DNA from 3 places in the Vibrio aestuarianus genome. Region 1 is predicted to be linked to each of the others. Evidence: predicted binding sites of a transcription regulator. Region 1 holds the regulator's gene; each other region holds the start of a gene.
The links. Region 1 encodes CRP, which controls carbon source genes, mostly activating them, when cyclic AMP is high. Its sites were predicted from a motif close to TGTGANNNNNNTCACA; they were not measured.

Region 1 (10,195 bases):
CAGCGATGATGACACGAGGCTCTTTATTCACCACATCAGATGTCATCTCCACCTCACTGGTCGTATTGAGTTTTCTTGCAAACCAACGTTTTTGTGCGCTCAGTAATAAAGGCGTCGTCACCATAGACAAACTCACTACGACCAATAAAAATGCAGACTGATCTGACTGCAACAAGCCTTCAGCACTTGCCGCCGTAAAAATAACAAAAGCAAACTCACCACCTTGGCTAAGAATCGCCGCCATTTTACTGCGCGCTTTAGCTCGAGTTCCCGACAAACGCGCCAACAGATACAAAATCAATCCTTTAGCTGTAACCAACCCCACTACCGCAAGTAGAATTTTAACGGGTTCAAGCGCCAACAACCCTAGATTGACCGCCATACCAACGGCAATAAAGAACAACCCAAGCAGCAAGCCTTTAAATGGCTCAATCGCAATTTCCAGTTCATGACGAAACTCGCTTTCAGCGAGCAGCACGCCCGCAAGGAAAGTACCTAACGCCATTGAAAGCCCTAATTGCTGCATCAACAGCGCAATGCCAATTACCAGCAATAGCGCAGCAACAGTGAATAGCTCTCGTACACCGCTGGCAACAATGTATCGAAACAAAGGGCTGAGCAGAAAATGGCCGCCAACCAGCAAACCAGCAATACCGCCAAACATCCACGCCACATCAAGCCAACTGCCAGCACCATTACCAGCAAGTACAGGTAACAACGCTAGCATCGGGATTACGGCAATATCTTGGAATAACAGTACTGCAAAACCAGATTGCCCGGTTTCACTGCGCGCGAGGCCTTGTTCATCAATCACCCGCAATGCAATAGCGGTAGAAGAGAGTGCCAACCCCATACCGATCACTAAACTGCTTTGCCATCCCACATCAAATGCATACGCGATACAAGCAATGAACAAAGTGCTAACCACAACCTGCGCCCCACCAAGCCCTAGAATTGGCCCGCGCATTTGCCATAATTTTTTAGGATTCAGCTCTAAGCCAATAAGAAACAGCAGTAACACTACGCCAAATTCAGCGAAGTGCAAAATTGCCTCCACATCATTGATTAGCCCAAGGCCCCACGGCCCAATGGCGACACCGGCTAACAAATAGCCCAATACGGAACCTAGCCCTGCTCTTTGAGCGATAGGAACGGCAACAACGGCTGCTGTGAGAAATACCACACTGCTTTGTAAAAAATCACTGGTGAGTGCTGCCATCCAACGCTCCTTGTGTGCTTAAAGGGTTTAGCAACCAGTTACGGTACTCTTGTGCATGTTGATAGCGCTCTGTATCACTCACATTACGAGCCCAGTAAAGCACTAGCGGCTCCATCCAATTCATGCAGCATAACGCTGCGGTTAACTCGAAGGGTTGCAGAATCTGGTCAAGTGGATATTTGTTGTACCCTTTCTCATCAAACGCATCTTGTTTACCGCCAGTGGTAATGACACTGCGCCAATATTTACCATGCAGTGCTGTCTTGTTGCCGAAAGCAAATCCTTTGGTTAAGACACGGTCAAACCATTCCTTTAATAAAGCAGGACACGAATACATATAAAGAGGATGCTGAAAAACAATTACGTCATGGCCAAGCAACCGTTGCTGCTCAGCTGTGACATCAATAAAAAAATCTGGATACGTTGCATACAAATCATGCACGGTAACGTGTTGCAATGAAGAGATACCATGCAGCATGGTTTGGTTGGCGATCGAATTGAGCGGCTCAGGGTGTGCGTAAATCACCAAGACTTTGGGTGTTGAGTGGCAAGAGGGTATTGTCTCAGTCATTCCTTTGCTGTGCCCCGATAGTTATCAACATGTTACTAAGCATCATAACGCAATTTGCATAATGATCGACATTTATCCTTATCACCCTTACTATTCCACGCGATAACATTTCGATATGAAAAATAGATTTTTATGATTACCTTCTCTGATATTCAATTACTACGCGGCGGAAAACCGTTGCTTGAGCAAGCTTCGGCTACTATTCATCCCGGTGATAAAGTTGGCTTGGTCGGAAAAAATGGCTGTGGTAAGTCCACATTATTTGCCCTGCTTAAAGATGAGCTATCGATTGATGCAGGCTCATTCAGTAAACCTGCTTATTGGGAACTGGCATGGGTCGCGCAGGAAACGCCGGCTCTTGAGCGTAATGCCATTGAATATGTGATCGATGGTGATCGTGAATATCGCGCGCTAGAAAAACAACTCATCGAAGCAGAGCTGGCGGATAAAGGCACTTTAGTCGCCGAATTACACGGCAAAATTGAAACCATTGGCGGCTATAGCATTCGTGCCCGCGCCTCTGAATTACTTGATGGTCTCGGTTTTAGCCAAGAGCAAATGGGCTGGGATTTAACCCAATTTTCCGGTGGCTGGCGTATGCGTCTAAACTTAGCGCAAGCGCTATTGTGCCGCTCTGATTTACTGCTACTCGACGAACCAACCAACCACTTAGATTTAGACGCTGTAATGTGGCTAGAACGCTGGTTACAAAGCTACCCAGGCACATTAGTTTTGATTTCCCACGACCGAGACTTTTTGGATCCTATCGTAGGGCGCATTATCCATATCGAAAATCAAACCATGAACGAATACACCGGTAACTATTCATCGTTTGAAAATCAGCGTGCGCAGAAATTGATCTTGCAACAAGCCATGTTCCAAAAGCAGCAAAAGCAAATGGCGCATATGCAAAGCTATATTGATCGCTTCCGTTATAAAGCCTCGAAAGCTCGTCAAGCGCAAAGTCGTATTAAAGCATTAGAGCGAATGGAAAAAGTGCTACCTGCACAGTTTGATAACCCATTCAGTTTCGAATTTCGAGAACCGTCAGCCCTACCAAACCCAATTATGATGATGGATGAGGTTTATGCTGGTTATGGGGATAACTTAATTCTTGAGAAAATTCGCCTCAACCTAGTCCCTGGCAGTCGTATCGGGCTGCTTGGGCGTAATGGCGCTGGTAAATCGACCCTGATCAAATTGTTGTCAGGGGAGCTAAAACCACAAGGTGGCGATCTCACCTATTCTCAAGGGGTTAACATTGGCTACTTTGCTCAGCATCAACTGGAAACCCTGCACCCACAAGAAACACCGTTGCAGCATATGATGCAAATTGCGCCAGACAAAAATGAACTGGAGTTGCGTAACTACCTCGGTAGTTTTGGCTTTCAGGGCGATAAAGCACTGGAGAAAGTCGCGCCTTTCTCTGGTGGTGAAAAAGCACGCTTGGTTTTGGCACTGATCGTTTGGCAAAAACCAAACTTATTACTACTTGATGAACCAACCAACCACCTAGATTTAGACATGCGCCAAGCGTTGACGTTTGCCCTGCAAACTTTTGAAGGTGCCATGGTTATCGTCAGCCATGACCGCTACTTACTGCGCGCCACAACCGATGATTTGTACCTAGTGCACGATCGCCAAGTTGCCCCTTTTGATGGTGACTTATCAGACTACTACAAATGGTTAACCGAGCAGCAAAAAGCAGAGCGAAGAGAAGCACAATCTCAGCAGCCCGCCAAAGATAGCAGCAATAGCGCCGCAGCGAAGAAAGATCAAAAACGCCGTGAAGCGGAGTTTCGTAAACAAACCGCACCAATTCGCAAAAAACTGACACAACTTGAAGATAAAATGGATAAGTTGAATGCCTCACTGGCACAAGCTGAAGAGCAATTATCCGACACTTCGCTGTATGAAGCTGAAAATAAGGCTAAACTTACAGAAGTTCTCGCCCTTCAAGCTAGTAGTAAATCGGCACTTGAAGAGGTCGAAATGGAATGGATGGCAGAGCAAGAAATCCTTGAACAGCTAGAACAGGAATTCAGTAGTTAACATGAGTAAAGAGCACGTACGAATATCTCTCACATTAGAGCGCCTGTGGCAATTCAGTTTGCAATATTACAGTGTGCGCGAAGTGAAAGAAGCGTGCTTAAGCTTACAGAATAACTACCACGGTAATGTAAACTTGTTGCTTCTTTTAAAATGGCTCGACGAGCAACAAGTTTCTTTTGCTGAGCACCATTGGCAAACCGTACAAGATTGCCTTAGCCGCTCTGAAACCTTGCTTCATAGCTACCGAGACTTACGTCGCCGACTAAAAACGAACCTACCAGACACCCTATATCGTGAAGCCCTGCAATTCGAATTACAGCTCGAAAAGCAGCAACAGTCTGATTTAGTCGACTGCATCAACGCATTACCATTAGCAAATAATACTGGTCAGCCTCTCACACAACGCTACTGCCGCTTATTGGCTGCTGAACATCTGTGTCGTGCATTCGCTGAACCAGCACCACAATCTGGAAAAGCATAACCCAGCGAATTATCTGTTTCGTGTATACTCTTTCGTATCCTACATAAACCTTATTCCCTATGACTCAATTTATCGCGGCCACTGGGCTTAAAAATCCTCATTTACAAACGCTCATACCACGCTTATTACGTAAAAAAGCACGTTTTGAACCGCTATGGCAAACCTTACCTACCGATGATGGTGATTTTCTTGACTTGGCTTGGAGCGAAGATAGGCATTCAGAGCAAAGTAAAAACAAACCTTTATTCGTTCTGTTTCATGGGCTAGAAGGAAGCTTTTATAGCCCTTACGCTAACGGGTTAATGCATGCATTCGCCGAAAGTGGTTGGTTGTCAGTAATGATGCATTTTCGCGGCTGCAGCGGTAAACCCAATCACCTTGCGCGGGCTTATCATTCCGGCGAAATAGAAGATGCGCGTTTTGTTTTGCAATATTTGCGCGAACAACATGTAGGGCGACCTATCGTCGCTGTAGGTATTTCGCTTGGTGGTAACATGCTGGCCAATTATCTAGCTGAATATCACGAAGACCCTATTGTCGATGCCGCAACAATCGTTTCAGCACCGCTTGATCTCGCCGCCTGCTCACAACGCATTGAGCAGGGATTTTCAAAAGTCTACCGCGACTATTTACTCTCCTCGCTAAAAAGTAACGCGCTGAAAAAACATCATCTTTTACAAGATGCACTTAACCTCTCTTCTTGTCAGATCAGTAGCATTAAGAAGCTGTATCAATTCGATGATTTAATCACAGCCCCCTTGCATGGTTTTAAAGATGCTCATGACTATTATCAACAATGTTCTGGACTACATAAACTCAAGCAGATCCATGTACCCTTACAAATTATTCACGCTAAAGACGACCCATTCATGACCGATGCTGTGATTCCAAAATTCGTTTTACCGGAAAATATCGACTATCGCTTATTTAACCAAGGTGGACATGTCGGCTTTATTTCAGGCAGTGCATTGAAACCAACTTTTTGGCTGGAACAAGCCTTACCTGCCTATTATGAAAGCCTGTGTAAACCGTCATGAAATAGCTGCCATCACAATGCTATTTAGGGTATAACTGCCAGCCTTCAACATGACAGTTAAGAGGTCGTCATGATTATTCCTTGGCAACAAATTGCTCCTGATACACTCGATAATCTCATTCAAGAATTTGTCTTACGTGAAGGAACAGATTACGGTGAACAAGAGATATCTTTGCAACAAAAAATCGAACAAGTGAAGCAGCAGTTAGCAAGTGGTGAAGTTGCCATAGTCTATTCTGAATTGCACGAAAGTGTCGATATTCAAGTGCGTAAATCGTTTTAGCGCACCGCAATCTAGTCTTTCCGTGCTATATTGCGACAATAAATAACAAGTACGTTACATAAAGACAGGGTTTGTCATGTCAGCAAAACATCCGATTATAGCCGTCACGGGCTCATCCGGTGCCGGTACTACCACAACCTCTGAAGCGTTTCGCAAAATGTTCAATATGATGAGCATTAAACCTGCTTGGGTTGAAGGCGACAGCTTCCACCGTTTCACACGTCCAGAAATGGACGTAGAGATCCGTAAAGCACGAGAGCAAGGCAAACACATCAGTTATTTTGGTCCCCAAGCTAATGACTTTGGCGCACTGGAAGAGTTTTTTCGCCAATACGGCAAACTAGGAACAGGGCAAGTTCGTCGCTACCTGCATTCATTTGATGAAGCCGTTCCCTATAACCAAATGCCAGGAACGTTTACTCCATGGCAAGATTTGCCAGAAAATTCTGATGTTATGTTCTACGAAGGGTTACATGGTGGTGTGGTCGATGGTGATGTCAACGTGGCTCAACATGTCGATTTTTTGATTGGCATGGTGCCGATTGTTAACCTAGAGTGGATCCAAAAATACGTACGTGATACGCGCGATCGTGGTCATTCACGCGAAGCTGTAATGGACTCGATTGTTCGCTCGATGGACGACTACCTCAATTACATCACCCCACAGTTTTCTCGCACCCATATTAACTTCCAGCGCGTGCCCACAGTCGATACCTCAAACCCGCTCAACGCAAAGGGTATCCCCAGTTTGGATGAAAGCTTCGTGGTGATAAGGCTACGTGGCATTAAGAATGTCGATTTCCCCTATTTACTGGCCATGATTGATGGTTCATTTATGTCGCGCCATAACACCATCGTTGTTCCTGGTGGCAAGATGAGTTTTGCCATGGAGCTGATTGTTCGCCCTATCCTGCAACAATTAATTGAAACAGGGAAAATTGGATAATATTTTTGCACTTTTTACGGTTACTTTTCATACCGTGATCATGTGCACATTTTTGCTTAAATTATCGTGTAGTCGACACGATTAAAGTCAAGAAATCGTTTCCGAAAAAGGATACTATTCTTAACCGAAACACAAGTTAGCTTGCAGCACTTGTAAAGTGCTCTTATCCTAGTAAGTCAATTTAAAGGCTTAGCTAAAATATGGAAAGCAGCAAGCGTACCCTGCAGAGGAAGTGAGATATTATGGTTCTAGGTAAACCTCAAACCGACCCAACACTAGAGTGGTTTCTTTCACACTGTCATATTCATAAGTACCCATCAAAGAGCACGCTGATCCACGCGGGCGAGAAAGCTGAAACGTTGTACTACATCGTTAAAGGTTCTGTTGCGGTTCTTATTAAAGACGAAGAAGGTAAGGAGATGATCCTTTCTTACCTAAACCAAGGTGACTTTATCGGTGAACTTGGTCTATTCGAAGAAGACCAAGAACGTACCGCTTGGGTTCGTGCTAAATCTCCTTGTGAAGTGGCAGAGATTTCATTTAAGAAATTCCGTCAACTTATCCAGGTGAATCCAGATATTCTAATGCGCCTATCTGCTCAGATTTCACGTCGTTTACAAGTGACTAGTCAAAAAGTAGGTGACCTTGCGTTCCTTGACGTAACGGGCCGTATTGCTCAAACGCTACTAAACCTAGCGAAACAACCTGACGCAATGACTCACCCAGATGGCATGCAAATCAAGATCACCCGTCAAGAAATCGGTCAAATCGTTGGCTGTTCTCGTGAAACAGTTGGTCGTATCTTGAAAATGCTAGAAGAGCAGAACCTAATTTCTGCACACGGTAAAACTATCGTGGTATACGGAACTCGTTAATTTCAACAGAAATTGAGAGACTGAATCGATAAAGCCACCTTGGGAAACTTAGGTGGCTTTTTGTTGGCAAAGGCTCAGCACAATTTTATTGCATATCAGTGCTTTCAAAAATCTTGTCAGCTGAAGCGGCAACAAACCCACTATATAACTCACCGTTTGCCATTGGATAGCGTTTGGCAAACTCGTAAAAACCGCCCGGAATCATCTCAACACCATCACTAAATTGCACCGGTACTTTATCTGCCATGGTGGAAGATTGTTCTAGCAGCACCTCTGGCGTGCCTTTCACTTCTCCGCCATTTTCATTAATAACAAAGCCAGCTTGGCGAAGGTGAGCATTCACCGCTTTGACTTCATTAAACGCATTCAACTGGTTAACACTAACGGTAAAATGATTGGCCCCATAGCCATGAGCTGCCAACCATGCGGCGTATTCACTTTCCTGAGCCAAAGTGAGGTAATCGCTATGGGCTATCTGCCATAATCGACCACTATACAAAAAGTCGCTACTGGTGAGTTTGTCGCTATCTACTTGCTCTACCAGTTTGGCTACAATCGCTTGCAACTCAGGTGAGCACTCTGCCACTTTTAGCTCACTAATGAAAACCTTAGGCTGCGTTGGATCAGGATGTTCATAGTGCTTCGCGACTAACTTCTTACTTTCAAATTGATAATCACCACACGCTGTATAACCTAATGCTAAAAAAGGCTTAGCCAGTGTTTCAATCCCCAGGGGAGCAACATTAAAGGTTCGCAAAGCGATATGATCATTGATCAAAGCTTCATCTTCTTGAAGCAATTGATGAACTTTGTCAGCCGAAGGACAAAGACGTTGAATATAGTCATTCCATAGCGATTGAAATAAAACGGTTGGCGTCATAACGCCTCCTTGTCAGCAATGTGTCTAGCAAGCGATATACCTTGAGTATGTATAAAGCCTTAGTTTCAGTATGAGGTTATTGGATAAATATTGCCGCTTAATATTTATTGAAACGATTCAGAAAATACATCCAGCGGCAATTCAACCTGTGACGTTAAGTTGTGTATTGATCCAGGTTTCAGGATCTATACCCAAACCACTTGAAGTGGCAGGTAGGTGGCAAGTGAGTAAATCCCCATGAGCATAGATAAACTATGTAATTGGGGTGAACAAACGTAGCCAACACCGCTGCAACTTCAAGTAGAAAGGGGATAAGCCTCTTCTATGAGAGGCTTTTTATTATTCCGTAGGTTATAGCTCAACCCCAGGGCTGAGAGTGGCAGGTAATTCTGTTGCCTGCCCTTCCATTGAAGCCATAGGGTATGCACAGTAATCAGCCGCGTAATAAGCACTCGGGCGCAAGTTACCCGATGCCCCCGGCCCACCAAATGGTGCATCACCACTCGCACCAGTTAATTGGCGATTACGGTTTACGATACCAGCGCGGATATGATCAACAAAATAATCCCACTCGGCATCATCAGTTGATACTAAACCTGCAGACAAACCAAAACGGGTAGCATTGGCCAACTCAACCGCTTGCTCTAAAGTCTGATAGCGCACCACTTGTAATAACGGGCCAAAGTATTCTTCGTCAGGCAACTCACTAATAGCGGTTACGTCAATGATTCCTGGCGTAACAAATGCCGCTTGCAGCGGTTTGGCTTCCACCAAACTATAACCACCTAAAAATTGTAAATTAGCCTGTGCATTGAGAATAAATTGCGCGGCAGCTTGCGAGATTTGTGGCCCCATAAATGGCGCAGGATCGGCAAATGGTTGATCAATTCGTAGCTTTTGGGTTGCGGTGATCAATTTACTTAATAGCACATCACCTTTTTCACCGACAGGAACGTACAGGCGACGCGCGCAAGTGCAGCGCTGCCCTGCGCTAATGAAAGCCGATTGAATGATGGTGTATACCGCTGCATCTAAGTCACCATACTGATCGGAGATCACCATCGGGTTGTTCCCGCCCATTTCAAGCGCCAGCATTTTGCCAGGTTGCCCGGCAAACTGACGATGCAGTAAATGCCCAGTGTTAGCACTGCCAGTAAATAGCAAACCATCAATACCTTTTGACTCGGCCAGAGCGATGCCTGTTTCTTTCGCCCCTTGTACAAGGTTGAGCACACCTGCTGGTAACCCTGCATCTTGCCACAGTTTCATGGCAAATTCGCCCGTCCACGGGGTTTGCTCAGAAGGCTTAAACACCACGGTATTACCCGCTAAAAGAGCCGGAACAATATGACCATTCGGTAAATGTGCTGGGAAATTATAGGGACCAAATACCGCCATTACACCAAGTGGACGGTGACGCAGTACAATTTGGTTTCCCGCTGCCTCACGCGCACTTTCACCCGTACGATCATGATAAGCACGAATCGAAATAGCGATTTTACCAGCCATCGCCGCCGCTTCAGTACGAGTTTCCCAAATGGGTTTACCAGTTTCTTTGGCGATGATCTGTGCGATTTCTTCACTGTGTTCTTTTACTTTCTCAGCAAAGGCCAACACGTATTGCTCACGTTCAGCAAAGGGGCGTTTTTTCCATTCAACAAAGGCACTTCTTGCTGCACTCACTGCGTCTTCTACTTGCGCAGGCGTTGCGCTATCGCCTTGCCAAATCATTTGGTCATTATAGGGGCTGAGCGATACCATTGGCTCACCTTGGCCAGCTAACCACTCACCTGCAATCCACTGAGTCATATTTCTATCCTTACATCAAAAAGCTGGCTTACTGCGCCAAAAT
Region 2 (10,195 bases), 540 kb from region 1:
ATTGCCAATACTGGCCACTGGTTACATGCTGAAAAGCCCGTAGAAGTGTTGCGGGCTATCCGCAAGTTCACCGATTAAATCACCGTTTGTTGTTGAAACAAGTGTGAAATAGGTACTCATGCACGCATTAACTTTGACGAATAACAATGGTATAGTGCGCGCAAGCAAATTGGCATAAAGGATTCCCATGCTGTACGACTACATGAACATGCTTGAGTCGATTGGACTCGATCTTCTTTTTGCGGCTATATTCTTTCTTATTGGTATGGCGATCAAAGATGTCCTTAAGCAGGGTAATGTTCCACCATTCGGACGTCGTATTGTATGGCTAGTTCTGTTTTTAGGGTGTGCAGGCTTTATCACTAAAGGGCTAATCCAACTCAGTTGGGAAGGCACAGGTCTTGGGTAAAGAGCAGGTTCATCCGCCAGAAAATGACAAATTAAAGGTAATGATTCTATGGCAAGTGTAGGTCTCTTCTTTGGTAGCGATACAGGCAATACTGAAGCGGTTGCGAAGATGATTCAAAAGCAACTGGGTAAGCAGCTCGTTCACGTTCAAGATATTGCTAAAAGTAGCAAAGAAGATATTGATAATTTCGACTTGTTGCTTCTTGGTATTCCGACTTGGTACTACGGTGAAGCACAGTGTGACTGGGATGACTTCTTCCCTGAATTGGAAGCGATCGACTTCTCGACCAAGCTGGTTGCTATTTTCGGTTGTGGTGACCAAGAAGATTACGCAGAGTATTTCTGCGATGCAATGGGTACCGTTCGCGACATTATCGAAAGTAAAGGCGCAACCATCATTGGCCATTGGCCAACCGAAGGTTACGAATTTGAAGCATCGAAAGCATTAGTAGCCGGTGATAACGACCACTTTGTCGGTCTGTGTATTGATGAAGACCGTCAGCCTGAGTTGACCGACCAACGCGTCAATAGCTGGGTTAAGCAAATTTACGATGAAATGTGCTTAGCTGAGCTGGAAGACTAAAAAAAGACCCCCTGCAAACGCTGGGGGTCTTTTTTATATCAACCAATTAAATACTTACCAAAGTAGATGGCCTATGAAAGGCGCTAACAGTACCGTTACCATGCCTGCTAGCATCATCACCACGCTTGACACAACCCCTTCAGAATTACCAATTTGATAAGCCTTAGCCGTACCAGCACCGTGAGCCGACGCACCAAGACTGGCGCCCCTTCCTAACCGCGAGCGGATAGACAAGGTTGTCAAAACCACCTCACCAACCGCCATGCCAATAACCCCAGTTAATACAACAAATAACGCAGTAAGGTCACTTTGACCACCGATTGATTTAGTCGCCTCAACAGCAAACGGAGTGGTAATTGAGCGCATGGCTAAGCTACGTTGTAATATCTCTGGGAGATCAAGCCAACGAGCCATAAAAACCGAGCTACCAACAGCGGTAACGACTGATACTAACACCCCTACCGACAAGGATAACCAGTGCCGTCTAATCAATACCCGGTTATCATAAACGGGTATTGCAAAGGCAACCGTTGACGGACCTAACATCCATAGTAACCAATGAGACTCTTCCATATAAGCTGGGTATGGGATGTGAAAACCCATCACAACCGCAACCAACAATAGTGGGGCAAGTAACAACGGCATTAAAAAGATTGAACGTTTACGCTGATAGAGAAACTTACTAAGGTAATAAAATGCCACTGTTAATACTAAACAAAGGGATCCAAGCTGCGATGAAGTGAAAATAGAAGCCATAAGTTAAGACTCCACTCTAGCAAGACGATTTCTTTGATTACTTTTACGACGAGCCAGTTTCAACTCGATGCGATACACTTTGTCGACAACCCGTGCAGTCACTGCAATCACGACCATAGTACTCGCTATTAATACCGCCAGAATTCTTAACCCATCTTGCTGCACAATGTCTTGGTAATTAACCACTGCAACCACTGCAGGTACAAAAAATAATAGCATTTCAGCGAGTAGCCATGTTGCGCCTTTTCGTAACCAGTCAACACGAACCACGCGAAACATAATTAGAGCAAGCAGCAATAGCATTCCAGTCAAATTCGCCGGTAAAGGCAGATGAAAAGTCGTAACCAGGTACTGAGCAACAAACCAAATTAATGACAGTATAACTATTTGCAACAGAGTCAGAGCGACAGTGCTTACTTTTTTCATGATGGCTTTGGCATAAGTTTGTGAGTTGAGTCACACTATAATCCATTACAAAACCATCACAAAATGAATTTTCATTATCAAATTTATGCCAAAATGGAATGAAATTGAGATGGTATGAGTTAAGTATGAACATAAAAGCATTGCGTTACTTCGTTGAATTAATTAATCAGCAAAGCTTCACTCGTGCATCCGAAAAACTTTTCGTTACACAACCGACCATCAGTAAGATGATTCGTAGCCTTGAGCAAGAGATCAATCAACCGCTAATACAGCGTGAAGGAAGACGTTTCTGGTTAACGGATGCGGGAGAAGTTGTCTATCAAAGAGGGTTAGATATTCTTGCACAAATGGCGCAATTAGAATCTGAATTAATCGACTTAAACACACTTGAACGTGGGCACTTGCGTCTTGGTATCCCACCGATGGTTGGCCACTTATATGCCGGACTTATTCGTCAATATCGCCAGGCCCACCCAAACGTAGAACTGACCATAGTCGAATATGGAGGGAGAAAAATAGAACAGGCCGTACTTAATGGAGAAATTGATGTGGCAATAACCATGCTCACGCCACATACTCCCGACAGCCTGACCTCTTTGCCTTTAGACTGTTATTTAATTTATGCCGTATTACCAGATACCGAGCCTTGGCGACGTCGTAAAAAGATTACTTGGTCTGAGCTACAACATGAACCATTTTATCTTTATACACATGAGTTTACCCTGAGTGACTATATAGGCTCACTTTGCGAGCAACATGGATTTACTCCACAAGTTTCTGCGCGCAGTAGCCAATGGGATTTTTTAGTCGCACTGGTTAAAAGTGGTGTCGGCGTTGCGTTTCTTCCTGAACCACTTTGCCAAAAAATTCAAGAACAAGGCATTTTAGTGAAACCAATAACACCAAATATTGATTGGCACTTAGGCGTTATTTGGCACGCTGAACGTTATGTATCTCGCACAGCCGATGCTTGGATTAACCTATGTAAGCAATATCGAGGCTAAGCCTCGATATCAATAATTTATGCCATTACTATTCGGAGAATGTCATATTTTGCTCAGAGTCCAGTGCTTCGCGGTACTTAGGCTTTTTACGCACATACAATTTTCGCTGCACTTCCGAGACCACGTCTCCTTGAGCATTTTTCACATGTATGATGAACTCAGGAAAACACTTATCTCCATTCACTGTACTGGCAAATATTGTATCAAGCTGGTCTTGAGTGATCTCAAAGTCAGCATAGAGATCTGACTGACCAGGTTTAATAAAATTGATGCTCGCTTCTTTATCCCATACGTAGTATTTCTCACCCAAAATACCCATCAACATTAAAGAATAAACGGGATCGGTTAATGAAAAAATACTGCCTCCATATTGGGTACGATTAGCATTTTTATTCCACCATCTTAGCTTCAAGCGCATCTTAACTTGGCGAAAATCTTCACTGATTTCATCAATATGGATCCCAGCCCCCCAGAAAGGAGGCCAGCTATTTAACGCCCATTTGACTATATTTGGTTTATAAAATTTCGCTAAAGACTGATTCATTCCGTGCTCGCCTTTCCAATCTATACCCAAACAACTTGAAGCTGCAGGTAGGCGGCAAGTGAGTTCATCCCCATGAGCATAGATAAACTATGTGATTGGGGTTAGCGAACGTAGCCAACACCGCTGTAACTTCAAGTAGGAAGGGTATATCTACTTAACCACAAGGACGTGCTAGCCTTTGAAAGTCGGCACGCCCCAACAAATGTTACACAATTGTAACTGGTCAGAGCTGTAATATCAGTGATATTGAGCGACTTTATGGAAAATACAGAGTAACCCTTTGAAGTTCGTGGTTTATTGTTAGCGGTCAGTGCCCTATAATGCTCAGAATTATGTATTCTGTTAACTGCTGCAGATCATCAACAGGAAAGTATATGTCAGATAATAACCAAGCGCTGAAGGATGCAGGCCTTAAAGTTACCCTTCCAAGGCTAAAAATTTTAGAAGTATTACAGCAGCCTGACTGCCAACATATCAGTGCTGAAGAACTGTATAAGAAATTGATTGATCTTGGTGAAGAAATCGGTCTTGCGACGGTTTATCGAGTATTAAACCAATTTGATGATGCAGGTATTGTCACTCGTCACCACTTTGAAGGTGGAAAATCAGTATTTGAACTTTCAACACAACATCATCATGACCACCTAGTCTGTCTTGACTGTGGTGAGGTGATTGAGTTCTCTGATGACGTTATTGAATTGCGTCAAAAAGAAATCGCAGCAAAGTATAACGTTAAACTAACTAACCACAGCCTTTACCTTTATGGGAAATGTGCGGATGGTAACTGCAAACAAAACCCTAGTGCGCATAAGCCAAATAAATAGCAAAAAAAACCACCGAAATCTCGGTGGTTTTTTTTATTCATTCGCAACTAATACCAAATATGGTATTAGAAGTAGTCACGAATCAGTACTTCTGCAATTTGCACTGCGTTCGTTGCTGCACCTTTACGAACGTTGTCAGCAACTACCCACATATTAATCCCACTGTGGTGGCTGATATCATTACGGATACGTCCAACCAATACATCATCTTTACCGCCAGCGTCACGAACTTGAGTTGGGAAATCTGTACCTTGGAAAACCGTAATTCCGGCCGTTTGTTCAAGCAATTCAACTACCTGTTCAGCATCGATAGGGGCACGGGTTTCGATATGTAATGATTCAGCATGACCATAAAATACCGGCACACGAACACAAGTCGGGTTCACCATGATGGTTGAGTCATTAAAGATTTTTTGTGTTTCCCACACCATCTTCATTTCTTCTTTGGTGTATCCGTTGTCCATAAACTGATCAATTTGTGGAATACAGTTAAAAGCAATTTGCTGGCTGAACGCTTCAGGTTCTGCAGGCATACCATTGAGAAGTCTTGCTGTTTGACCAGCTAGCTCATCAATTCCTGACTTTCCTGCGCCAGAAACCGATTGGTAAGTCGAAACATTAATACGCTCAATGCCCACCGCATCATGGATCGGTTTAAGCGCGACCAACATTTGGATAGTCGAGCAGTTTGGGTTAGCAATAATGTTACGATTACGAAAATCAGCAATCGCCTCTGGGTTAACTTCAGGCACAACCAATGGAATGTCATATTCATAACGGAAGTGAGAGGTATTGTCGATCACCACTACACCTTCTTCAGCCGCGATAGGTGCCCATTTCGCTGAAAGTTCACCACCAGCTGAAAACAGTGCGATGTGAGCTAATGACCAATCGAAATCTTCTACATTTTGCACTTGTACCGTTTTACCGTTAAAGCGATAAGCTTTGCCTTCACTACGTTCACTTGCAAGCAAATACAGCTCACCGACCGGAAAATTTCGATCTTTTAGTACTTCTAGCATGGTTTCGCCAACAGCGCCGGTTGCGCCAAAGATGGCGATATTAAATTCTTGGCTCATTTGTTACCTCTGTTTTAAAACCTAATTTGGCTAACGGAGCGAGGTTACATGACTCACTCCCTTTAATGGTTATCGCGCTGTATTCTCTTCTATCCCAATACACTTTACGCATATGATCAAATGCGCCTGGAGTACTAATTTCGCGACGAAATACTGCGTCATCTTTACGCACATCATAAATTAATTGTGTCAGACTATGCAGAGTGGCTTCATCCCACTCACGTTCTAAATACAGTTCAGGAATAGGGGCTGCGGGCAATAAACTGCTTGCATTGGCACAATGTTCATTGTCGAGATATTCGCAAAAACTATTAAAAATCATCGTAGTTCCGCGCGCTTTTCCCTCTAGGCCGTAGCCAGCCACATGCGGTGTAGCAAAAGCTAATAACGGCAGCAATTCCATGTCTACTTGAGGCTCAAATTCAAAAACATCTAACGCTGCAATAAAACCATCTTTTTCCAATAACCTTCGTTTTAGTGCTTGGTTGTCAACAATTGGCCCCCGTGCGGCATTAATTAAAATTTGATCACTTCGCAGTGCCGTTAATCGTTGTTCATTCATCAGATGATGGGTTGGCCACTCACCTTCTGTCGTGATTGGCGTATGCAGAGTAATAACATCTGCCTTATCTAGTAACACATCAAGATGAGTAAATTGACGGCTATCACCTTGTGCTTGCTTAGGTGGATCATTGATCAATACTTTCATACCAATGCCAGTTAAACAATCCGCTAGGTAACTGCCCACTTGACCCGCACCAATAATACCGACGGTTTTGCCCAAAGCAGAAAAACCATGTTGCTGCGCTAACACCATCAAGACACTGAATACATATTCTGCGACCCCTACCTTATTACACCCCGGGGCGGCGGTAAAAAAGATACCTTTTTCAGCCAATAGTGGCTGATCAACGTGATCCATACCAGCCGTAGCCGTTCCGACAAACTTAAGTTTGTTTGCCTTAGTGAGTAGCGCATGGTTCACTTTCGTTACAGAACGAATCATTAACGCATCAACATCAATCAGATCATCAGCCGTTAAGGTTCTACCCGGTTTCAACACCACCTCACCAAGCTGGCTGAACAGTGCTTCAGCATAAGGCATGTTTTCATCAATAAGGATTTTCATAGCGGAGTTCACATTATTGGAAATTGAAGGGATTGTGCAGAAAAGCGCACTAGCTGTCGAGAAGAAATCCCGCTTTCAATAAAAATGCCCGGCTCCTATTGGAAACCGGGCAAACATCCAGAACAAAAGGATCTTGTCCCGCTCTCCAGGGGACAAAGTCTGCGTCTGTGGACCAGCTAGGCTGATCCGCTCTGGAAACCTGATACCTATCACACGTAAGGTACTGAATACCTGATGTGATTAGGCTTGGTATTTTTTGATGACTAATGTTGCGTTAGTACCACCAAAACCAAAGCTATTCGACATTACAGTAGTCAATTCCTGCTCGCGACCTTCAGTAACAATATCAAGACCTTCTGCCGCTGCATCTAGATTATCAATATTGATGCTCGGTGCGATAAAGCCATGGTGAAGCATTAAAGTGGAATAGATAGCTTCGTGTACGCCCGCCGCGCCTAATGCGTGACCTGTCATCGCTTTAGTTGCAGAAATTGCAGGGCTATTACCACCAAAGACTTCTTGGATTGCACCTAACTCTTTCACATCGCCAACCGGGGTTGAAGTGCCGTGAGTATTCACATAATCAACACTTTCTACGCTTTGCATTGCCATCTTCATACAACGTACTGCGCCTTCACCTGATGGAGCAACCATGTCGTAGCCATCAGATGTCGCACCGTAACCAACAATTTCACCGTAGATTTTTGCGCCGCGAGCCAAAGCATGCTCAAGTTCTTCGACAACAACCATACCGCCGCCACCTGAAATGACGAAACCATCACGATCAGCATCGTAAGTACGTGATGCTTTCTCTGGTGTTTCATTGTATTTAGTAGAGAGTGCACCCATGGCATCAAACATCATGGTCAGTGACCAATCTAGCTCTTCACCACCACCAGCAAATACAACATCTTGCTTACCTAGTTGGATAAGCTCCATCGCATGACCAATACAGTGTGCAGAAGTCGCACACGCTGAGCTCATGGTGTAGTTTACGCCACGGATTTTAAACGGCGTTGCAAGACATGCAGACACCGTTGAAGACATAGTACGTGGAACCATATAAGGGCCAACACGCTTCACGCCTTTTGTGCGTAATGTATCAACAGCAATCACTTGGTTATAAGACGAAGCTCCGCCTGAACCAGCAACAATGCCAGTACGATCGTTAGAGACTTGCTCTGGTGCTAGGCCTGAATCAGCAATCGCTTGTTCCATCGATAGGTATGCAAACGCTGCCGCATCACCCATAAAGCGCATTTGTTTGCGATCGATATGGTCGGCAGGGTTCATTTTTAGGTTACCCCAAACTTGAGAGCGCAAACCGTTCTCTTTGAACTGCTCAGAAGCTGTGATACCCGACTTTCCTGCTTTTAAAGACGCTAAAACTTCTTCGACGTTGTTACCGATACTTGAAACAATACCCATACCGGTGATTACGACTCGTTTCATGTGACATTCCTATAATTCAAAATTCCGCTAGATGATAACTAAGAAGGATAACAAAAGTGGTCAGCTTTCCCAGAAATTCGTACAATCTAACCCTATATATCGCCTGATTTCACAGAATTCAAACATTATGACTACCATTACCAACGCAGAACTCGGTTGGAATGAAGCTGGTACGCCTGTTTCTGACCAATTTGATGATGTCTATTTCTCTAACGTAAATGGTCTCGAAGAGACACGTTACGTGTTTCTTAAACAGAATCATCTCCCTCAAAGATGGCATACCTATGACCAAAAACGTTTTGTGATAGCAGAAACTGGTTTTGGTACAGGCTTAAACTTTCTTGCTGTTTGGCAATGGTTTGATGCATTTAAGCAGCAAAACCCAGACGCCACTTTGCAAACACTGCATTTTATCAGTTTCGAAAAGTATCCGCTCAACCAACAAGACTTAATAAAAGCCCACCAAGCTTGGCCAGAATTAGCTGAATATGCAAGAAAACTTCATGCACACTATCCGATTGCAGTCCCTGAATGTCATCGTATTGTTTTGGATGATGGTGCGGTCACCCTTGATCTTTGGTTTGGTGATATCAAAGATTGCATGCCCCAAGTTCCGACCCCTGAACATGGCTTAGTTGACGCTTGGTTTTTAGATGGTTTTGCACCGAGCAAAAACCCAGAAATGTGGAATCAAACCCTATTTGATGGCATGGCTAAGCTCGCCAAGCAAGATTGCACTTGTGCTACCTTTACCGCAGCAGGCTTTGTACGCCGAGGGCTAATTGATGCCGGTTTTGCCATGCAAAAAGTCAAAGGTTTTGGTACTAAACGAGATATGATCGCCGGCACACTGGACAGTAAGCAGCCTTATAGCAACATCAAACCTTGGTTTGCAACCACGTCATCAAACCATGTAACCGACGTAGCGATCATTGGTGGCGGAATTGCCAGTGCCACCTTAGTAAAAATGCTCACTCGCCGCGGTATTAATGTCAGCTTGTATTGTGCAGACGAAAAGCCTGCTCAAGGAGCATCAGGAAATCGTCAAGGGGCAATATACCCACTGCTTAATGGCAACCACACTGGAGTTTCTCGTGTCTTTGCTCCGGCTTTTTTATTCGCTCGACAATTTGTTGAGCAGATGGCTACACAAACCGCATTTGATCACGACTGGTGCGGTGTCACTCAGCTCATGTGGGATGAAAAATCAACCAAAAAGCAAAACGCCATGCTTGATGGGAGCTTTAACTCACAACTGATGCACCACTGTAATCCACAACAAACTGAACTCAATATCGGACTGCCTAATACAATGGAAAGTATTTACTATCCATTAGGCGGATGGCTATGCCCTGCTCAGCTGACTCAAGGGCTAATTGAGACTTTAGAAAAAAACGATTCCTTTAACGCCTACTTTAATCACCGAGTGGAAAAATTACGTTGGGATGAAACACAGCAACAGTGGATATTAAGTATCAATGGCATAGAAAAGCCTCATCAATCCATCATTATTGCTAATGGCCATCAATTCGACCAGCTCGACCAAACTCGTTATGTGCCATTGGGCAAAGTGAAAGGACAAGTCAGCCATATTCCTACCACGGATAACTTACAAAAACTCAGCAGCGTATTGTGCTATGACGGCTATATGACACCACACAACCCGCTTAATCAACAGCATTGTATCGGGGCGAGCTATGACCGAAGCCAAATTAATCAAGCGTTTGACCCAATCGCGCAACAAGAAAATGGTCAGCGTTTAATAAATTGCATTGCAAACCAAAACTGGCCGAAGGATGTCGATACATCTGGCAATCAAGCTCGCCAAGGGGTTCGTTGTGTCAGCCGAGATCACCTGCCCTTTGTCGGCGCGGTGGGAGACTTTGAACAAATTAAAACTAATTATCAACAGTTGCATACTCAAAGCGAGCAGGATGTCGAGCCTGTTGCTCAATACCCTAATTTGTATTGCTTGTTAGGTTTAGGTTCT
Region 3 (10,195 bases), on a different contig from region 1:
CAAACCAACTATCTATAAATTTCGTATCTCGCTCACTGATATCAACCGTGATCACTATGATTCTCTCAATCTGACTATTGCTCAGCATCCTTCAGAAAATAACGAGCGCATGATCGCACGCATTTTAGCTTTTTGCCTCAATGCCACGCCAGAGTTGATGTTTACTAAAGGTTTATCATCCATCGAAGAACCCGACATCTGGCTAAAGTCTTTAGATGACCAAATCCAGTTATGGCTAGAAGTCGGTGAACCTGATGCCGATCGCGTCAAAAAAGCAACTCGCCTAGCCAAGCAAGTAAAAATCTATAGCTTCAACACTAAATCGAATGTTTGGTGGGAACAAAACAAAGGCAAATTTGGTTATCTCAACGTCGATGTTATTCGCTTTGAAGCAGAATCAATTGAAAAACTGGCATCAACTCTCACACGAGGAATGGAACTCTCTGTGATGATCAGCGGATCTTCCATTTTCGTCGATGGAGAAAACGGCTCACATGAAATTGTGTGGCAAGAATTACAAATTAAGAGCGCTTGATGGCGTCTATTGACGCTCATTATCTGTGATATCAAGGCTCTTTCGAGCCTTGAACATTATGGTGATTTACAAGTTAGCGTGAGGGCCAAAAACTTCATAGTGAATACGAGATTTATCAACACCTAGGCTTTCTAACTGCTCAACAATAAACTGCATAAATCCAATTGGTCCACAGACATAGAAATCCCCGTTGTGCAGCGGTAATGGCACATGCACTTTATCCAACTGCATGTGCCCATTTCCTTCAACCGATGAATCGCTATTTAGATACCAAATCTTTTGTTTCCAATCATTGGCCTCGATCAACTTTGCCGTCTCACTAATAAACGAGTGTTGCTCAGGGCTGTTGCAAGCATGTAAATAGGTTACGTCACGCTTTTTGACCTGAGCAAAGTGTTGCAACATCGCTTGCATTGGCGTCGCGCCAATTCCCGCAGAAATCAACACCACAGGTGCTTCACGTTCTACGTAGAAAAAGTCTCCCGCTGGCGCATACAATTTCACACAATCTCCCACACACAATTCATCGTGCAAATAATTCGATACAATACCAGCATGTTGCGTATCAAAGCCTTCTCGCTTGACTGAAATTCGGTAGTTCTTACCATTTGATTTTTGTGACAACGAATACTGGCGGATTTCCTTATATTGAGATGACTCCGGTTTCACTTCTATACCTATGTACTGCCCCGCTTGGTAATCCAATACGCTTTCTTTATCGGTAGGGGCAAAGATAAAACTCGTCACCAATTCCGATTCTTTTACTTTCTCTTGAACGATAAACTCGCGTGCATTTTCCCAACCACCTAACGCTTGTTTACGTTGTAAGTACAACTCGCCTTCCCGAGAAATAAATACTTGAGCTAAAAACAGGTAGGCAGCAGTCCAAGCTTCTTCAACTTCACTCGTAAAAGCTTCACTGGCAAGTTCTCGTAATGTTTCGATAAGGTGAAGACCAACAATTTGGTAATGATCGGGTTGAATGTTAAAGCTGGTGTGCTTGTGGGCAATTCGCTCAACTGCGCTGGTCAGCACTGCTAGGTTATCAATATTTTTTGCATAAGCGGCAATAGCTTCAAATAAAGCCACACCCTGGCGCCCGGTCTGTTGATGTGTCATGTTAAAAATATCTTTCAGCTCAGGATTATGTGAAAACATTCGCTCATAGAAATGTTTGGTTAAGGCCGGTCCTGTAGATTCAAGTAACGGTATGGTACTTTTTACAATGTTGATATGGTGGTCGTTGAGCATGACTGAAATTCTCCTCAGATTTTATTTTTTGTTATTTATAAGATGATGTTTTTCACTTTCATCTAATTGCACAACACGTGCCAAATCATATGTCATTGATTTTAATAAAAATAGCATCAAAAACCTTAAGTAAACAGGTCAATAAAACCCTTTCAAACAGGTCATATTGACACTACAATATCAGAAAAACATCACGAATATTATTTCTATGCAAGATATCTCTATCTCCACTCTAGTCGAAATGACGATTGGGTTAGCCAGTGGTTCAAATGATCACGATCGATTCAATCGCCTACTCGATGCGATCCGCAAAACCATCCAGTGTGACTGTGTGGTACTTCTTTCTCGCCAGGGGGAGTTACTGATTCCTCTTGCTATGCAAGGTCTGACTAGAGATACATTAGGTCGCCGATTTTTAATCGAAGAGCATCCTCGTTTCACACAAATCTGCCAAGCCAAATCGCCGATAAGGTTTGATGCGCACTCTCCGCTACCAGATCCTTTTGATGGCCTGTTAATGGAGCATGATGGCGATCTACCGATGCATTCTTGCATGGGCTTACCACTACTCTTTGGCGACGAATTGCTAGGAATTCTGACGCTCGATAGCCTGACACCAAATGTGTTTGACCACATACCAACAAGAAGCCTTGAAGTGTTATCGGCTATTGCCGCCTCGACACTAAAAATGGCACTGACTTTTTCACAATTAGAAGCCCAAGCTAAACAATCTCAACAACGCTTCGAAGAACTCAATGAAGAAGTATGGGACAGAGACGGCGGTGAAATCATCGGTTCTAGTACGGCGATGCAAATAATGAAAGCCGACCTCGAAGTGGTTGCTCCTTCCAATTTCAATATTTTGATTCACGGCGAAACAGGGGTTGGTAAAGAATTAGTGGCGCGTACCATTCATCATCTTTCATCTCGAAAACGTCAGCCTTTGATCTACGTAAACTGCGCCGCTATTCCTGAAAACTTAGTAGAAAGTGAACTATTTGGCCATGTAAAAGGCGCATTTACAGGTGCAGATCGACATCGTTTAGGCAAATTTGCCTTAGCTGATGGTGGTACCCTGTTTTTAGATGAGATCGGCGAACTTCCACTTACCGCGCAAAGCAAGATCCTAAGAGCGTTACAAAATAATGAGATTCAACCAGTCGGAAAAGATCACGTACAAACCATTGATGTACGAATATTGGCTGCGACAAACCGAGATCTAAAAGTAGAAGTCGAAGCTGGACGCTTTCGTGTTGACCTTTATCATAGGCTCAGTGTTTACCCAATCCATGTGCCATCTCTGCGCGAACGCGATGGTGATGTCACATTACTCGCCGGTTATTTCTTAGAGCAGGCTCGACGAAAACTTGGCATTGTACAACTTAAAATTGACCCGCTGGCTTTGGAGTCGCTGCTGCATTACTTCTGGCCGGGTAATGTCCGAGAGCTTGAGCATGTTATTAATCGTGCAGCACTAAAAGCTCGTGCTAAGAAAACTGCATCTAACCTAGTTACTGTAACCTGCCACGATATTGGTGAACTGGATAATGGCATCTCGTTCAACACTTCAAATGAACAAATATCGCAGACAGAAGAGGCCAACATTAACTGGCGCGTAGGCTTACGTGAAGCCACAGATGAATTCCAAAGAAAGGTAATCAGTGAAGCGTTAACCCGAGCCGATTTTAACTGGGCAGAAGCCGGAAGACAGCTACAAATCGACCGAGCTAATTTAACTCGACTCGCAAAAAGACTTGGTATCTCAGTGACCAAAACACATTCAATTAAACATTAAATAAAGCGAGTCATATGACTCGCTTCAATCGATACAATTATGGTGTGGTTAATTCACCAATGTATTAGCCGCGCCATTCAATTCACGAGGAAAAGCTTTTTCGTACTCTTGCATGAAGTCTTCACGGATCAACTGCTCAAGATGGTTAGCTCTTTCGGTTGGGCAGAAAATCATAAAGTGAACGACTTGTTCACCTGCAGCAGTGCTGCTGATCTGAATATGGGGCTCTGCATTGGGCAAATCCACACCCGCGTGTTTTTCGATCATATTATTGTAGCGCCGTGCAACATCAATAAAATGAGCAAAATGCGCTTCGATCCTCTCATGCATGATTGGCAGTAGCGGAAACAAGTTAGCGAAGTTTGGCACCACAATCGAGAAATTATGAAACACATAACGCTTCATAAAATTAAGATTTTTGACTGGGAAAGTAAAAAACATGCTATTAGGAAGAGTCGCTGTTTTGCCCGTATAGTGATATTGACCATGGTTAAGGTCAATTTCTTGAATCACCGTTGCCATTAAGTTGTGCTCGATCACCTCACCACTTAATTTTCCCACTTCAATCCAATCCCCAATACGAAATGAGCGAGAACTCGCACGCTGAATTGAGCCTGTAAAACAGAGAATAATCTCTTTCGATGCCACAACAATCGCAACTGCAATAGCGGTCACTGACAATGCAAATTCGTTGATCTCGGACTGCCATAACACAAACAAGATGACGATCGTCAAACCAAATATTCCATTCTTGGTTCGTGACATCCATTTACGTTGTTTCTCTGTAATGAAAGCGACATCACCTCGAATCTGTGATAGCACCAAACGACGAATCAAAATGATCAGCACCATTATTAACGTGGTGAATATCAATTTATGCGTGAGAAGAAAGTCCCAAACCGCGACTGCTTTCTCCATACTAATCCCCTTCATTACTGTATCGAACGACGACCATCTGTTGGCGTTATTTCGCTTATTATTGATTTACATTGTAACTGAATGAAAGGCTAAAAAGGATATGGGCACAATTAATATGCGCCCTGTCAAAGCTTTGTAATGGAATACCCCTCTTTAATGCTCGTTCGGAAACGCTAAAGAGGGTATGTTTTAATTTGGTTGACTGGTTAGTGCTGTTTTTTCCGCCAGTTTAACGATCACATTAACCGCCTTTTCCATCCCTTCTACGCTGATAAATTCATGGATACCGTGGAAATTATAGCCACCAGTAAAGATGTTCGGACATGGTAGTCCCATAAATGAGAGTCTTGCACCATCAGTACCGCCACGGATTGGTTTAATCAATGGTTCAATATCGCATTCAATCATCGCTTGTTTTGCAAGTTCAATCACTTGTGGATGAGGCTCGACCATCTCTTTCATGTTGAAATAGCTGTCCGTTAACACCAGTTCAACACGACCTTTTTCAAGACGAGCATTCAGTTCTGCTACTTTTTGTTGCATGAATGTTTTACGAGCATTCAAACCTTCACGGTCGAAGTCTCGAATAATATAACCCAACTCTGAACGAGCAACGCTCATCTCCGCTGATTTCAGATGGTAAAAACCTTGGTAACCTTCGGTTGTTTCTGGTGTTTCATCCATTGGCATCATCAACTGAAATTGCGCAGCAATGTTCATCGAATTGACCATTTTGTCTTTTGCAGTTCCCGGATGCACATTAATACCGTGACAAATCACATCAGCACTGGTTGCATTAAAGTTTTCGTATTCAAGCTCACCAACTGGTCCACCATCAATGGTGTAAGCCCATTGCGCCCCAAATTTTTCCACATTAAATAAATCAGCACCGCGACCAATTTCTTCGTCTGGTGTAAAACCAATACAAATATCACCATGAGCAATACTCGGATCCGCAATCAACACCTCTAACGCGGTCATAATTTCGGCAATACCGGCTTTATTGTCTGCGCCAAGCAGTGTGGTGCCATCGGTCGTAATTAAGTTATGACCATGCAATTGGTGCAAGTCTGGGTACTGAATAGGCGACAACACTTCATCACCTTTTCCAAGCGCAATATCGCCACCTTGATAATTTTCAACAAGTTGTGGTTTAACATTTTTTCCAGAAGCATCAGGAGCAGTGTCCATATGCGCAATAAAACCAATGGCAGGAACGGGATAATCCACGTTTGATTCTAACTTAGCCATCACATAACCGTGATCGTCTACGCTCACTTCAGTTAGACCTAAATCTATCAACTCATCACACAACTTATGAGCGAAAGGCTTCTGACCTGACGAGCTTGGACATTGTGAATTGGCAGGATTTGATTGTGTATCAAAAGAAACATAACGCAGAAAACGGTCGACAAGATTTTCCATAGCAAATACTCAAGAAGTGAAAACATCCGCGTATTTCAATAATGATATACGCAGTTAATTGCAGCCTATACTACGCGCTCATTTGAAACAGTATTTGCTATAAATCAGTTTTTTTACGATTACTGCGTTGTACAACACAGCCCAAATAACAGTTGATAAAAAATGCCCACCGAAGCAGGCATTCACATAACGAGAATGTATTTTTACAATAAAATGAACATACTGGCTAAACACGCACTCATTAAGTTTGCCAATGTGCCCGCAGCAACCGCTTTAATCCCTAAGTTTGCCACTTCTGCACGACGTTCCGGTGCAATCACACCGATGGAACCCAATTGAATCGCGATCGATCCTATGTTAGCAAACCCACACAATGCGAAAGTAACAATGACTTGCGTATGTTCGGACAACAAGGCCTTATGCTCAACAAAATCGATAAACGCGACAAATTCGTTCATCACCACTTTTTGACCAATATAAGAACCCGCCATTAATACTTCGTTACTTGGCACACCAATAACCCATGCTAACGGCGAAAATAGATAGCCAAATAACACTTGTAAGGTAATGCCGCTAAAGCCAAAGAGTTCACCGAAGCTTTCTAACCCTGTATTGACCATTGCAATGACACTCACAAAAGCGACCAGCATGGTTCCAACCGCTACTGCCACTTTCATTCCGTTCATTGCACCGCTTGCAAGAGCATCGATAACATTACTGTCTTGCGCTTTATCCATCTCTATATTCGATTGGTCAAGTGGAACATCACGCTCAGGAACAATGATTTTCGCCATCATCAAACTGCCAGGAGCAGCCATGAAACTTGCGGCGATTAGGTACTTAAGTTCAACCCCTAAACCCGCATACCCCCCCAACACGCTACCAGCAACCGATGCCATACCGCCAGCCATCACAGCAAACAATTCCGAACGGGTCATACGCGATAAAAATGGGCGAACGAGTAACGGGGATTCGCCTTGTGAAAGGAATATATTGCCTGTAGCAACTAAAGATTCCGCTTTGCTCGTACCTAAAAATTTTTGGATACCACCACCAATGAACTCGATGACTTTTTGCATGATACCAAGATAGTAAAGGGCTGAGATAAGAGCGCTGAAGAAAATGATAATGGGCAGAACACGAACCGCAAAAATAAACCCAGAATTGGCTAAATCACCAAACAAAAAACTGATCCCTGCGTCTGCAAATCCCAACAAGCTAGCAACACCATTACTCATACTTGCTAATGCAGTTTGTCCCCACGGGAAATAAAGAACCAAAGCAGCAAAGCCCACTTGCAGCAATAAAGCACGTAAAACGGTTTTCCAATTAATGGAAGATCGGCTCTCAGATAACAGATACGCGCAAGCCATCAGCACAATCACGCCGACAAGACCAAAAAGAATATTCATTGTATTTACCTAGTGTGAAATTGGGAGATAAGGGCAGGACCAAATAACTTGGCAAAGGATGAATCATGACTCTCGTTCACTACAAAGAAGTAGGGAAAAGAGTGGCTGGTAAAAACATTGTTCATTTTAAATAACCTTATACAAGCAGAGAAACTTAGCTGGTCCAGTCCTTGGGGTCATTCACATATCCATGTGACGGCTTGTATGGGTTGAGCACCGGCTCATAACCGGGCGGAAAGTATAAACAACAAAATGAGAGTTTCATCACATATTTTTACGCAAACGTTCAAGCGTTTATTTATTCGTCGATCAAGCTCAAAAAACTTAATCTAAGGTAGGTTTAAGGATAAAACCGCACCAAACAAATTGGAATGAGCTTCACACATTGACGCGAAATTCACTGAGTGTTCGGCAATTAATTCGTACTTATCCGATTTTGTGACTAACTTTATTTAGGTCTCCTAACATGCTCTAAATAAAAATCACTAGCAACGTCGCGCCTCTTGTGGTCATTTGACCCAAGAGGCATTTTTATAAACCGAGCTGGTTAAGCGCATTCATACCAAACGGCCTAGCGTTGCAGGCAGCGAACATAGTTAATGTAGTTTCAAACTGAAAGGAGTTAGTTTACGACTTCCAAATCAGTTTCAGGCACACAGCAGCACGCTAACGCGATGCCCATATGACGTTCATGATCTTGTAATGCTGGTACTTCTGGCTGATGCACTTTGCCCGACTCAACCGTTACCTTACACGCTCCACAAAAACCAGCTCGACAGCTATTTGCAATTGGAATACCGGCCGCTTCTGCCTGTTCAAGCAGAGTCGCTTGGTTGTTGCCTTCAAACAGATTGCCATTAACACTTAGCCGCAACGTTTTAAATTCAGCCGTCACTTTTTGCGCCACGCCAAATGCTTCTTGGTGATAAGACTCTTCCGCTACTCCTTTCTTCAATAACAAGTTTTTCGCTTTTTGCATAAAACCATCCGGCCCACATACAAACACCTGACGCTCAGCCACATCTTTGATCTGCTTGATATGAGATAAAGAGAGTCGTCCTTTTAACCCAAACCAATCTTGCGGGGCTTGGGTCAATGAAAGGAGTACTTTTAGTCCATCATGTTGTTGGTTCAATAACTCGAGCTCTTCGCGGCATGGAATATCTTCAACACTACGACATTGATGATAAAAGACCACATCTTGAATTTTTTGATGATCCGCAAGGTAACGCAACATGGAAAGCATTGGCGTAACACCACTTCCTGCGGAAAGCAGTAATAATGGCTGCTGTTGATGGCCAGATAAATGAAATGATCCATCTGGATACTGGGTGCTTAGCGTACTACCCACTTGTAAATGATCAATCAACCAATTAGAAACTCGTCCACCATCAATACGCTTCACAGAGATAGCTAAGCGCCCGGGACGCGATGGACTAGAAGACAACGTATAGCGTCGTGCCACATTTTCACCATCAATCACCACTTCGATCGGTAGATGCTGACCGGGTTGATAATGAGGAACATCACCCTGCTTAGGCTCAAGCCAGAATGTTATGAAGTCACGGGCGATCTCTTCACGCTCAACACATGTCATAAGATGATGAGTCATACCGTGATCGAGATAAATTTCTTTTTCTTTATATTCAAGTACTTCAACAGTATCACCAACCCGAATCATCCCCTCATTTTTCGCCACTAAATTTTGGCCAAAAAACACGCCACCGCGTTCATTGGCACGAAATTGAGATAAGGTTCTGAGCGGCTCTTTGGTTGGTCGGAATTCGCCCTTATAGACATCAACTGTCGTCAAAATACATCGTTCACAAGGCTTTACGGATTCAAATTCAACATCTCCGATACGAATTCGTTTCCATCCATCTTCCGCAAACGGCTCATTGGCCGTCACCACGAGGTTAGTCCGAAATTGATCCATACTATGCTGTTCGGGGCTACGACGGTTTAGCTCATCCAATGATGCTTGGCTAATCACCAAAACTGGATAACCGTCAGCAAAACTGACGTTATGGCCAATTTTTTCTCGTACTCGATTAGACTGTTCACCAGTAAACAACAACTCTACTCGCTGGCCTAAAGCCTCACTAAACCAATCATCGGCATCGTCGGTAGTGGTATAAGCAGTAAAGTTATCGCTCCACACCTGCGCTGAAGCAGGCTGCATTTTAAAGTCTACGTAACGCAGCTTTAACGGAGATTGGTTAGCCGCAGTAAAAATCAAACCATCTGCCACCAGCGTTGAACTGATTTTTACCATACTCGGATATTTGCGAGCGGTGACCATTGAGCCGTCAGCCAATGCCACCATGAAACGTCGATCGAAAGCGAGACCTTGCTTTTCAACCCAAGCGGTTGATTGCGAAATTCCAGCCACCGATTTAACAGGGTAGATATTGATTTGAGAAAGTTGCGCTGACGACATGGCTGATCCTTATACGTTTTTTATTTCTATTTTATGCGGTGATGATAATGCAAAACCGTCAACGTGACTAACTCTACAAAGAGATGTGATTCCTCTGGCTGGAAATAAAAAGATGAAATCCCTCCCCTTTTCCTCTATCATCCTGTCGCCTAAACGTAAGCGATTGCGCGCACAGTAATGAAGAATATGTTTAGGCTCCAATCAACCAATTTTTCCGGTGGGAGCATTCAATGAAAACACTTACGATCACTCGTCCTGATGACTGGCATGTACACTTACGTGATGGTGATGTACTGACAGATACTGTTCGAGATATCAGCCGTTACAATGGCCGCGCACTGATAATGCCAAATACCGTCCCACCAATTACTACCACTGAATTAGCGTTATCCTACCAAGAACGCATTATGGCGCAAAAA

Region 2: the regulator CRP is predicted to act here: its motif matches at 2,193-2,208, upstream of MCT08_RS05715 (CidA/LrgA family protein).
Region 3: the regulator CRP is predicted to act here: its motif matches at 7,590-7,605, upstream of MCT08_RS17840 (NupC/NupG family nucleoside CNT transporter).

The regions. Positions count from the first base shown of each region.
Region 1 is NZ_JAKNYQ010000001.1:640,913-651,107, reverse strand. It holds gene kefB (glutathione-regulated potassium-efflux system protein KefB) at 1-1,219, opposite strand, end outside; gene kefG (glutathione-regulated potassium-efflux system ancillary protein KefG) at 1,200-1,790, opposite strand; gene MCT08_RS03095 (ABC transporter ATP-binding protein) at 1,923-3,842, shown strand; gene MCT08_RS03090 (TIGR02444 family protein) at 3,844-4,323, shown strand; gene MCT08_RS03085 (hydrolase) at 4,383-5,360, shown strand; gene MCT08_RS03080 (YheU family protein) at 5,430-5,642, shown strand; gene MCT08_RS03075 (phosphoribulokinase) at 5,719-6,588, shown strand; gene crp (cAMP-activated global transcriptional regulator CRP) at 6,831-7,463, shown strand; gene MCT08_RS03065 (DUF1338 domain-containing protein) at 7,549-8,343, opposite strand; gene astD (succinylglutamate-semialdehyde dehydrogenase) at 8,695-10,152, opposite strand; gene astA (arginine N-succinyltransferase) at 10,181-10,195, opposite strand, start outside.
Region 2 is NZ_JAKNYQ010000001.1:1,177,630-1,187,824, reverse strand. It holds gene MCT08_RS05735 (alpha/beta fold hydrolase) at 1-78, shown strand, start outside; gene MCT08_RS05730 (DUF2788 domain-containing protein) at 188-409, shown strand; gene fldA (flavodoxin FldA) at 458-991, shown strand; gene MCT08_RS05720 (LrgB family protein) at 1,046-1,747, opposite strand; gene MCT08_RS05715 (CidA/LrgA family protein) at 1,751-2,173, opposite strand; gene MCT08_RS05710 (LysR family transcriptional regulator) at 2,299-3,177, shown strand; gene MCT08_RS05705 (DUF4442 domain-containing protein) at 3,206-3,721, opposite strand; gene fcrX (ferric iron uptake transcriptional regulator FcrX) at 4,096-4,545, shown strand; gene MCT08_RS05695 (aspartate-semialdehyde dehydrogenase) at 4,611-5,624, opposite strand; gene MCT08_RS05690 (4-phosphoerythronate dehydrogenase) at 5,608-6,753, opposite strand; gene fabB (beta-ketoacyl-ACP synthase I) at 6,994-8,205, opposite strand; gene mnmC (bifunctional tRNA (5-methylaminomethyl-2-thiouridine)(34)-methyltransferase MnmC2/FAD-dependent 5-carboxymethylaminomethyl-2-thiouridine(34) oxidoreductase MnmC1) at 8,333-10,195, shown strand, end outside.
Region 3 is NZ_JAKNYQ010000002.1:940,009-950,203, forward strand. It holds gene MCT08_RS17815 (YaeQ family protein) at 1-535, shown strand, start outside; gene hmpA (NO-inducible flavohemoprotein) at 602-1,786, opposite strand; gene norR (nitric oxide reductase transcriptional regulator NorR) at 1,995-3,581, shown strand; gene MCT08_RS17830 (mechanosensitive ion channel family protein) at 3,630-4,499, opposite strand; gene pepT (peptidase T) at 4,689-5,924, opposite strand; gene MCT08_RS17840 (NupC/NupG family nucleoside CNT transporter) at 6,128-7,336, opposite strand; gene MCT08_RS17845 (hybrid-cluster NAD(P)-dependent oxidoreductase) at 7,959-9,776, opposite strand; gene pyrC (dihydroorotase) at 10,007-10,195, shown strand, end outside.